Regions from separate parts of the Mesorhizobium sp. M1342 genome, predicted to be linked through region 3. Evidence: predicted binding sites of a transcription regulator. Region 3 holds the regulator's gene; each other region holds the start of a gene.
What was found. Region 3 encodes LexA, which represses DNA repair genes until DNA is damaged. Its sites were predicted from a motif close to TGTTCNNNNTGTGTTCNG; they were not measured.

Region 1: the regulator LexA is predicted to act here: its motif matches at 1,432-1,449, upstream of NKH06_RS27385 (single-stranded DNA-binding protein).
Region 2: the regulator LexA is predicted to act here: its motif matches at 1,035-1,052, upstream of uvrA (excinuclease ABC subunit UvrA).

Annotation. Positions count from the first base shown of each region.
Region 1 covers NZ_JAMYLI010000034.1:11,889-15,165, forward strand. The annotation lists gene NKH06_RS27370 (ATP-dependent Clp protease proteolytic subunit) at 1-491, opposite strand, end outside; gene NKH06_RS27375 (SRPBCC family protein) at 515-1,012, opposite strand; gene NKH06_RS27380 (ArsR/SmtB family transcription factor) at 1,009-1,323, opposite strand; gene NKH06_RS27385 (single-stranded DNA-binding protein) at 1,550-2,071, shown strand; gene NKH06_RS27390 (OsmC family protein) at 2,189-2,614, shown strand; gene NKH06_RS27395 (MarC family protein) at 2,642-3,271, opposite strand.
Region 2 covers NZ_JAMYLI010000034.1:8,593-11,869, reverse strand. The annotation lists gene NKH06_RS27370 (ATP-dependent Clp protease proteolytic subunit) at 1-96, shown strand, start outside; gene NKH06_RS27365 (hypothetical protein) at 185-481, shown strand; gene uvrA (excinuclease ABC subunit UvrA) at 1,202-3,277, shown strand, end outside.
Region 3 covers NZ_JAMYLI010000019.1:118,836-122,112, forward strand. The annotation lists gene kynU (kynureninase) at 1-550, shown strand, start outside; gene lexA (transcriptional repressor LexA) at 962-1,702, shown strand; gene NKH06_RS20645 (ComEC/Rec2 family competence protein) at 1,696-3,277, opposite strand, start outside.

The DNA of each region.
Region 1 (3,277 bases), on a different contig from region 3:
CGGCCGCAATGCTGCGCGTAGAGTTCGGCCATGTGCCGTTTCGTCCGGCCGATGCGCTCGGCATGGCGCTGGATGTCGGAGGCCTGGCCCTGGAACCCGCCCAGCGGCTGATGCAGCAGGATGGTGGCGTTCGGCAGCGAGATCCGGCGCCCCGGTGCGCCTGCCATCAGCAGGAACGAGCCCATCGATGCGGCAAACCCCATGCATACGGTCGACACCGGGCAGCTGATGTATTGCATTGTGTCGTAGATGGCGAAGCCGCTGGTGACCACGCCGCCCGGCGAGTTGATGTAGAGCGAGATCTCCTTGTCGGGATTGTCCGATTCCAGCGACAGAAGCTGCGCGCAGACCAACGCCGAGATGTCGTCGTTGATCTCACCGTTGATGAAGACGATGCGCTCGCGCAGCAGTCGTGAAAAGATGTCGAAGGCGCGTTCGCCGCGGCTCGATTGCTCGATCACCATCGGAACCAGATTGGCAACACCGCTCATTGTCTCTCTCCGTCTGTTTGTTTTCAGGCCGCGCGCAGCAGGAGGCGAGGCGTGTTTGCGGCGATTGGCTTAGGTGACCTGTTTGCATCGAGCGAAAGCCGGCAGCCGGCGCCTGCCATGGCGACGGCAGGCATGGCCTTGCGGGCAAAGCCGTCATGGACGATGCGCAGATGCGTGCCGCCGGAAACGGTGCGCGCAAGCGTAAAAGTGACGGTACTGTCAAGCGGATCCTGCCGCGCGCCATCGCCTGGCTGCGAGCGCTCCCGCCAGGAATAGCGCAACAGGCGTTCGGGCTCGGCGTCGAGGATTTCGCAATCGATCGGCGCATCCGGTCCGGCGAGGGCAAAACGGTTGCCCATCTCGGGTCTGATGTCGTTCGGCATCATCCAGGCGGCGAGCAATTCCGGTACGGTCAGGGCCCGCCAGACCTTTTCCGGCGGCTCGGCAAGCTCGTACTCGAACTCGAGCGCATCCGCGGCGTCGCTTTGGCCCGCGTTGGTCGTTGATCCCGCCTTCTTCATTGATCCATGTCCTTCAAAACCGCCTTCAGCCTTTCGATGCGCTCCGGCCAGAAGGTCCGGTAGCGTTCGATCCAGGAGAGCAAGGGGGCGAGCCCCTGCGGATCGGCGCGGTAATAGGCGTTGCGGCCGGCTCGCCGCTCGACCACCAGCCCGGCCCCACGCAGCACCGCCAGATGCTGCGACACCGCGGGCTGCGACACCGTCATCCCGGTGCGCAATTCCGACACGCTCATCTCGCCGGCGGCCAGCCGCTCAAAGACGGCGCGGCGCGTCGGGTCGGCCAGTGCCCGGAAAATCTCTGCTTCGATCATGCCAAAAGCATAAGTGAATACTTATTGATTTGGCAAGCGGTCTTTTCAAACCCATATGAGCGGCTTCGGCATTGCTGCCATTCCTTGACAATAAGCAGCGATGCGGATAAGAACGAAAAGGGAACAAAAACCTTGTGGGTAAAGGCAGCCATGGCAAGCGGCGATCGCCTGCAGCCTGTAAGGTGCTGCGACAAAAATTTGTTTCGGATGAGCGCGGAGAAATATCATGGCGGGTAGCGTCAACAAGGTCATTCTGGTCGGCAATCTCGGCGCGGATCCCGAAATCCGTCGCCTGAATTCGGGTGAACCGGTCGTCAACATCCGCATCGCCACATCGGAAAGCTGGCGCGACAAGAATTCCGGCGAACGCAAGGAAAAAACCGAGTGGCACAACGTCGTCATCTTCAATGAGGGCATCGCCAAGGTGGCGGAGCAGTATCTGAAGAAGGGCATGAAGGTCTATGTCGAGGGCCAGTTGCAGACGCGCAAATGGCAGGACCAGACCGGTGCCGACAAGTACACGACGGAAGTCGTGCTGCAGAAATTCCGCGGTGAGCTGCAGATGCTCGACGCACGCGGACAGGGCGAGGGCGGTCAGGTCGGCGGCTATACCGGTGGCGGCAGCAGCCGTGGTTCCGATTTCGGTCAGTCCAGCCCGAGCGAAGGCTTCAATCGCGGCGGCGGCGGTGCCAAGAGCGGCGGCGGTGGCGGTTCGTCGCGCGAATTGGATGACGAAATCCCGTTCTGATCGCAACAGTTATGTCAGACACAGTGCCCCGAGAGTCATTCATGGACTTTCGGGGTTTTGCATCGTGATTGAGGCTGACCGGGCCGATCAAGGAAATACGGTGAAAGGACGAGTTCGGTGAAAGCACGCGTAAAGTGGGTCGAGGAGCGCACCTTCGTCGGGGAATCCGGCAGCGGTCACAAGGTCGTGCTCGGAACAGCGCACGGATCGGAAGGCAAGACGCCGGGTCCAAGCCCGATGGAGCTGGTGCTGATCGGCACCGGTGGCTGTTCGGCCTATGATGTCGTGCATATCCTCGAAAAAGGCCGCGAGGCGGTCGAGGACTGCGTCGTCGAACTCGACTCCGACCGGGCCGAAACCGAGCCCAGGGTTTTTACACGCATCCATATGCATTTCGTCGTCAAGGGCAGGGCACTCTCCAGCGACAAGGTGAAACGCGCGATCGACCTTTCGATCGAAAAATATTGCTCGGCGTCTGCGATGCTGGCCAAGACCGCGACGATTACCCACGATTTCGAAGTGATCGACACGACGGTGAAATAGGGCCGGCTTCGGCGGCAGCTCGTCGCGTTACCCCGCCATCAGCGCCTTGATGCCGTCGGCCACGAATTGCACGGCCAGTGCCGCCAGGATGACGCCAAGCAGCCGGGTCAGGATCGAACGACCAGTCTGGCCGAGGATGCGGTCGATGCGTTCCGACAGCACGAACACCAGATAGGTGATGGCGAGGCAGACGAAGATGATGCCGACCAGGGCTGCCTGCGCGGCAAATCCCTGAAATGAACCGGAAAGCAGCACCGTCGCCGAAATCGCGCCGGGGCCGGCGATCAGCGGGATCGCCAGCGGGAAGGCGGCGATGTTGTGGATCATGTCCTTGGTGATGGCGACGTCGCCGATCTTCTCCTTACGGTCCTGCCGGCGCTCGAACACCATCTCGAAGGCGATGAAGAACAGCAGGAAACCGCCGGCGACGCGGAAGGCCGGCAACGTTATGCCGAACACCGACAGGATCGATGCGCCGGCAACTGCAAACAACGCCATCACCAGGAAGCCGATGATCGAGGCACGGACGGAAACCTGCTGGCGCTCCTCGCGGTTCATGCCGCGCGTTACGGCCAGGAACAGCGGCGCCAGGCCAGGCGGATCGATGGTCACGAGAATGGTGACGAAGGCGTTGAACAGGCTGTCGAAACTCGGCATCTCTGA
Region 2 (3,277 bases), on a different contig from region 3:
CGCACGCTGGACCGCGACCACTTCATGACCGCCCGCGAGGCCCAGGCATGGGGCATCGTCGACCATGTTTTCGACACGCGAAAAAAGGCGGCGTGAGCCAGGGCCGGATCGGAGTCCGTCCGGCTGTCGAAGATTTGACGATGCCGGTCTGGTTCCATCGGCGGCGCGCCACTATAGTCTTGGGATGACCGACACTCATCAGTCCAGATCATTGCACCGCGTCATCGCCGTTGTAGCGCTCGCCATTGCGGGCCTCATCAGCGGCGCGGCACTTGCCGAAGACAGTTCGCCGTCAACGCAAAAAGGCGCCCTGCCCGGCGTAACCGGTGACTACCGCATCGCCAAGCCGGCTCCGGAGCCCGACGACGCGTTTCCCGGCAACGGCAACGGCCAGTTCAAGATCGGCGATACGGATGTCAGGATTTCCGGCAGCATCACCGTCGATGTCGGCGCCGGCTCGATCGGGCCGCCGCGCCACTGACAGTCTGTCGGCGCGTGCTGCGTTGCGCCTGTCGCCAACAGACAATCCGCACATGAAAACGGCCCCGCCGTGCTTTGCGCAAACGGACGGGGCCTTTTTGGATCTCAAATCCAATCTCTACCGGGAGTGTACTGCCGGCATTTGATTTCGGATGCAACGCGGCGTTCAACCGACGATCCGACTAACAGTCTCTGATTTTTACGGGGATATGGCAGGTCACGGTTTGTCGGGTGGCGAAAACGCTAAACCCTGGCACTTATGCCTGCCGCCGCTCCAGTAACAACTGGAACCCTATGGGACGATCCGGTGGCGTCATAGCTCCGCTCCTTTGTCCATTGCGACGTTGTCGTCACGAAGCACAAATCGCAAATGCCTGCGGCGTCTCGCAGGCCGCCTTTGGGCGGCGAGGCCATCGAAAGACGGCCGTCTTCGTTGACTGCTGGAGACTGCTCCCGTCAGCTGGTGGCGTCAACCATCAATAGCCGGTTACCGAAAAATGTGATCGCCGGAAGGTTACGTGCAGGTCAGCTTTTGCACAGCTTTGTCAGGAGCGTGTTCGGCCTTTGTTCTTTCCGCTTGCCCGTTCACGCGAAAGACGGTTAAACGCTTTGGTCGGGAATTGTGGCGTCTCTCGACGTGGCGGCAAAACTACCTACATAGGGGATGGCCGGGAAAACCCGCCATTCCAGGAAATTCCAGATTCTGAGGCGGCGACCGGCTATGGCCGACCATAAATATCTTTCCATTCGCGGGGCGCGCGAACACAATCTGAAGAATGTCGATCTCGACTTGCCGCGTGACAGCCTGATTGTCATGACCGGCCTGTCGGGGTCCGGCAAGTCATCGCTTGCCTTCGACACGATCTATGCCGAAGGCCAGCGCCGCTACGTCGAAAGCCTGTCGGCCTACGCGCGGCAATTCCTTGAGATGATGCAGAAGCCTGACGTCGACCAGATCGACGGCCTGTCGCCCGCCATCTCCATCGAGCAGAAGACCACCTCGAAGAACCCGCGTTCGACCGTCGGCACCGTCACCGAGATCTACGACTATATGCGGCTGCTTTTTGCGCGCGTCGGCATCCCCTATTCGCCGGCCACCGGCCTGCCGATCGAGAGCCAGACGGTTTCGCAGATGGTCGACCGCGTGCTGGCGGTCGAGGAAGGCACGCGGCTGTTCATCCTGGCGCCGATGGTGCGCGGCCGCAAAGGCGAATACCGCAAGGAATTGCTGGAGTTGCAAAAAAAGGGCTTTCAGCGCGTCAAGGTCGATGGCGTCTTCTACGAAATCGCCGACGTGCCGGCGCTGGACAAGAAGTACAAGCATGACCTCGACGTCGTCGTCGACCGCATCGTCGTGCGCGGCGATCTGGCGACGCGGCTTGCCGATTCCATCGAGACCGCCCTGAAGCTGGCCGATGGGCTGGCGGTCGCCGAATTCGCCGACAAGCCGCTCGATGCCAGCCAGACCGGCGAGGATTCGGTCAACAAGTCGAAGAACGAGACGCATGAGCGCATCCTGTTCTCGGAAAAGTTCGCTTGCCCGGTCTCCGGCTTCACCATTCCGGAAATCGAACCGCGGCTGTTCTCGTTCAACAACCCGTTCGGCGCCTGCCCGACCTGCGACGGTCTCGGCAGCCAGCGCGCCATCGACGGCAATCTGATCGTGCCGGACGAGAACATCTCGCTGCGCGACGGCGCCGTCAGCCCGTGGGCGAAGTCGACCTCGCCCTATTACGCGCAGACGCTGGAAGCGCTGGGCAAGGCTTATGGCTTCAAGCTTGGCGACAAGTTCAAGGATTTGTCCGAAGAGGCCAAGGAAGCCATCCTGCACGGCACGGGCGAGCGCGAAATCACCTTCCAGTATGATGACGGCCTGCGCTCCTACAAGACCACCAAGACCTTTGAAGGCGTCATTCCCAATCTCGAGCGGCGCTGGAAAGAGACCGAATCCGCCTGGATGCGCGAAGAAATCGAGCGCTTCATGTCGGCGACGCCCTGCCCGGTCTGCAAGGGCTATCGGCTGAAGCCCGAGTCGCTGGCGGTGAAAATCGCCGGCAAGCACATCGGCGAAGTCACCGAGCTTTCCATCCGCAAGGCCGACCAGTGGTTCACCGACCTGCCAGCGTCGCTCAACGACAAGCAGAACGAGATCGCGGTGCGGGTCTTGAAGGAGATCCGCGAGCGGCTGCGCTTCCTCAACGATGTCGGGCTCGACTATCTGACGCTGTCGCGCAATTCCGGCACGCTGTCGGGCGGCGAGAGCCAGCGCATCCGGCTGGCGTCGCAGATCGGCTCGGGTCTTACCGGTGTGCTCTATGTGCTGGACGAGCCATCGATCGGCCTGCACCAGCGCGACAATGCCCGTCTGCTCGATACGCTGAAGCATCTGCGCGACATCGGCAACACGGTGATCGTCGTCGAGCATGACGAGGATGCCATCCTGCATGCCGACTATGTCGTCGACATGGGCCCGGCCGCCGGAATCCATGGTGGCGAGATCATCGCCCAGGGCACGCCGCAGCAGGTCATGGCCAATCCCAATTCGATCACCGGCAAATACCTGTCCGGTGCGCTCGAAGTGGCGACGCCTGGTGTCAGGCGCGAGGCGAAGAAGAACCGGCGCCTGAAAATCGTCGGCGCGCGCGGCAACAATTTGAAGAACGTCACCGCAGAAATCCCGCTCGGCACCTTCACCGCCGTGACCGGCGTGTCGGGCGGCGGCAAGTCGACCTTCCTCATCGAGACGCTGTTCAAGGCCGCGTCGCGCCGCATCATGGGCTCGCGCGAACATCCGGCC
Region 3 (3,277 bases):
CGCACCGGCCTTCATCTATGCCGCGCAGCGCCACCACGGCGATATCAGCCAGCCGCTCAGCGGCTGGTGGGGCCATGCGCGGCCCTTTGCCTTCGAACGGGGTTATGTTGCCGGCACCGGCATCCGCCGCTTTTTGTGCGGCACTCAGCCGATCCTGTCGATGCGGGCGCTCAAAGGCGCGCTTGCCATCTGGAATGACGTCGACATGGCGGCATTGCGAAAGAAGAGTGTCGCGTTGACAGAACTGTTCATCCAGCTCGTCGAAGCCAGGTGCGGCGCCTACGGTCTCACGCTGGAGACCACCCGCGACGCGACCAGGCGCGGCAGCCAGGTGTCGTTCCTTCACGATCACGGCTATCAAATCATGCGGGCGCTGATCGAGCGCGGCGTCATCGGTGATTTTCGTGCGCCATCGACCATCCGTTTCGGCTTCACGCCGCTCTATGTCGGCTACAAGGATGTGTGGCTGGCGGTTGAGGTGCTGGAGGATATTCTGCGCACGGGCGCATGGAAGGACCGCCGTTTCGCGGTCAAGGAAGCCGTTACCTGACGCAACGATCCCCGCGATCCACCGCCGCCGCCCTCACTGCCTGGCAGATGACGGAGGGCTGAATTTCCAGCCACAAATGCCAACAGACGTTGGCGTTTTGGCTCCGTTTCGTTCACGGCAAACGAACGTCCCGAAGATTGATATCGTCCTTTGTGGAGGTCGATAGACTGATAATGCCAAGCCTTGGGTCGAGGATGAGCCACAGGTCATTAACCATAATAATTTCAATGTGAGCAGGCGCATCGCCGTGCCTAGCGCCTGTTGATCGCGACCCGCTGGCAAGCGCCAAATAATTTCAGCAGCCTTAACAAATTCATTAAACTTTAAACGGTTGCAGAACACAACTGGAACAGATAGGGTTTGTTCTGGGTTTGTTTTTCGATTCTGGTTTCAGGTAACCTGGGGGCCGCCATGCTGACGCGCAAGCAACATGAACTGCTGATGTTCATCCATGAACGCCTGAAGGAGAGCGGCATTCCGCCATCCTTCGACGAGATGAAGGAGGCGCTTGACCTTGCCTCCAAATCCGGGATTCATCGGCTGATCACCGCACTTGAGGAGCGCGGCTTTATTCGCCGGTTGCCCAACCGGGCACGCGCGCTGGAAGTGCTGCGATTGCCGGACTCGATCGCGCCCGGTCTCAACGCGGCAAAGAAGTTTTCGCCAAGCGTCATCCAGGGCAGTCTCGGTCAGGGTGGCGCCCTTGGCCGGCAGATCAAGCCGGCGCCTTCGCGGATGCCCTCGCCCGGCAATGATGACGATGCGGTCTCCGCCGTGTCGATCCCGGTCATGGGCCGTATCGCCGCCGGTGTGCCGATCGATGCCATCCAGCATCAGACGCATTCGATCTCGGTGCCGCCGGACATGATCATGGGCGGCGCCCACTATGCGCTGGAGGTCAAGGGAGACTCGATGATCGAGGCCGGTATCTTCGACGGCGACACCGTCATCATCCGCAATGCCGACACGGCGAGCCCCGGCGAGATCATCGTGGCGCTGGTCGATGAAGAGGAAGCGACGCTGAAGCGGTTCCGCCGCAAGGGCGCTTCGATTGCTCTCGAAGCCGCCAATCCGGCCTATGAAACCCGTATTTTCGGCCCGGACAGGGTCAAGGTGCAAGGCAAGCTCGTCGGCCTGATCCGCCGCTACTGAGGCGGCTGTGGGTTGGCCGCTGGCTTCTCCGGTTTCTTGAAGGGTGCCAGCCCCCTTGCCTCACGAGAGTATTTGCGTTGCGTGTGCCAGGGCCGATATGGGCTGTCCACCGCGAAGCTGATCGTCGCCGGCGTGGTCGCCGATTGGCGATCGAAGAAGACCGCGGCACTGCCTTTGCGAGCCAGTTGCCGCTTGGTGATGACGAGAACCAGCGGATTGTGACAGGCGTCATACGCGGTGGCGTCATTGATGACGATCAGCTCGGCGAAGCCGCAGGCTTTCCAGGCGTCCTTGCGGTCCTCGACATAGGCAATGATCGCACCGGACATGTGCCTGGCCACGCAAACGCCTGAGGAGCAATAGAACGGCGATCCCGGCGGCAGATCAACGGCATCCGCGACATCGAATTGCCCATCGCTGTTGTCGAACACCTCTGGCACGACGATGGTTTCTGATGTCAGGGCGCGTTTCCAGTTGTCGACGGTGAATTCGTTCGGCCGTTCCCGGCTGACGGCAAGCTCGCCGCCACCGATCGGCAACGCCACCAGCCGGGCGTCTTCCGAGATTAGCACATCCGGCGTGCGCGTATCCGAGACGGTCAGCAAGCCTGCCAGCGCGAATGGCAGAGCAGCGAGCCGCAGCCAAGTTGTCGCCATTGTCGCGATGACCAGGGCAATTGCCACCAACAGGACCGACTGCTGCGAAATCAGCCCGACCCCATCGACAGGCGAACGCTCGGAGATCCAGCCTGATATGGCGATCATCATCGTCAGGCCCTTACCCATCAGGTAGAGAGCCGGCCAATCCAATCCGAAAGGCATCAACAGCGCGCTGGCGACGGCCAGGAACATGACGACGGTGACGATCGGCATTACCGCGAGATTGGCAAACAGGCTGAGCGGCGAGACACGCTGAAAATGCCAGATGGCAAACAGCGTCGTCGCGCTTCCCGCGATGATCGAGGTCATGGCAAGGCCGGTTGCCGCCAGCAGGAATTTTCGCGTCAGGAAACCTGGCATGGATCGCTTTGGCGGCGGCGGTCTAGCTTTTCCCGCGCGGTGATCGGCCCAGCCGGCATAGGCGCCGACCAGAGCCGCGGTCGCGGCGAACGACATCTGAAAACTCGGGCCGACCACCTCATGCGGCGACACCACGATGACGGCGATCGCCGAGATCGCCAGATTGCGCATGGTGAGTGCTGCTCGATCGAACAGCACGGCAATCAGCATCACCGCCAGCATGATGAAGCTGCGCTCGGCGGCAACGACGACTCCCGAGATGATGAGATAGGCCGCGATCGAGAACAGTGCGGCGGCGGCGGCATACTTCTTGACCGGGCGACGCGCGGAAAAGTCGGGAAACAAGGCGAAGGCGCCGCGCAGCAAACCCATGATGGTGCCTGCGACCAGAGCCATGTGCAGTCCCGAAATGGAGATGATGTGGTAGATGCCGGTACGTCGCATCGCCTCATTGATGTCATCGGGAATGCCGGCGCGCACGCCGACGATCAGCGCCGCGGCGATCTCGCCTTCGGCGCCGCCGACGCTCGCCCTGATATGGTCGGCGATGCCTTCA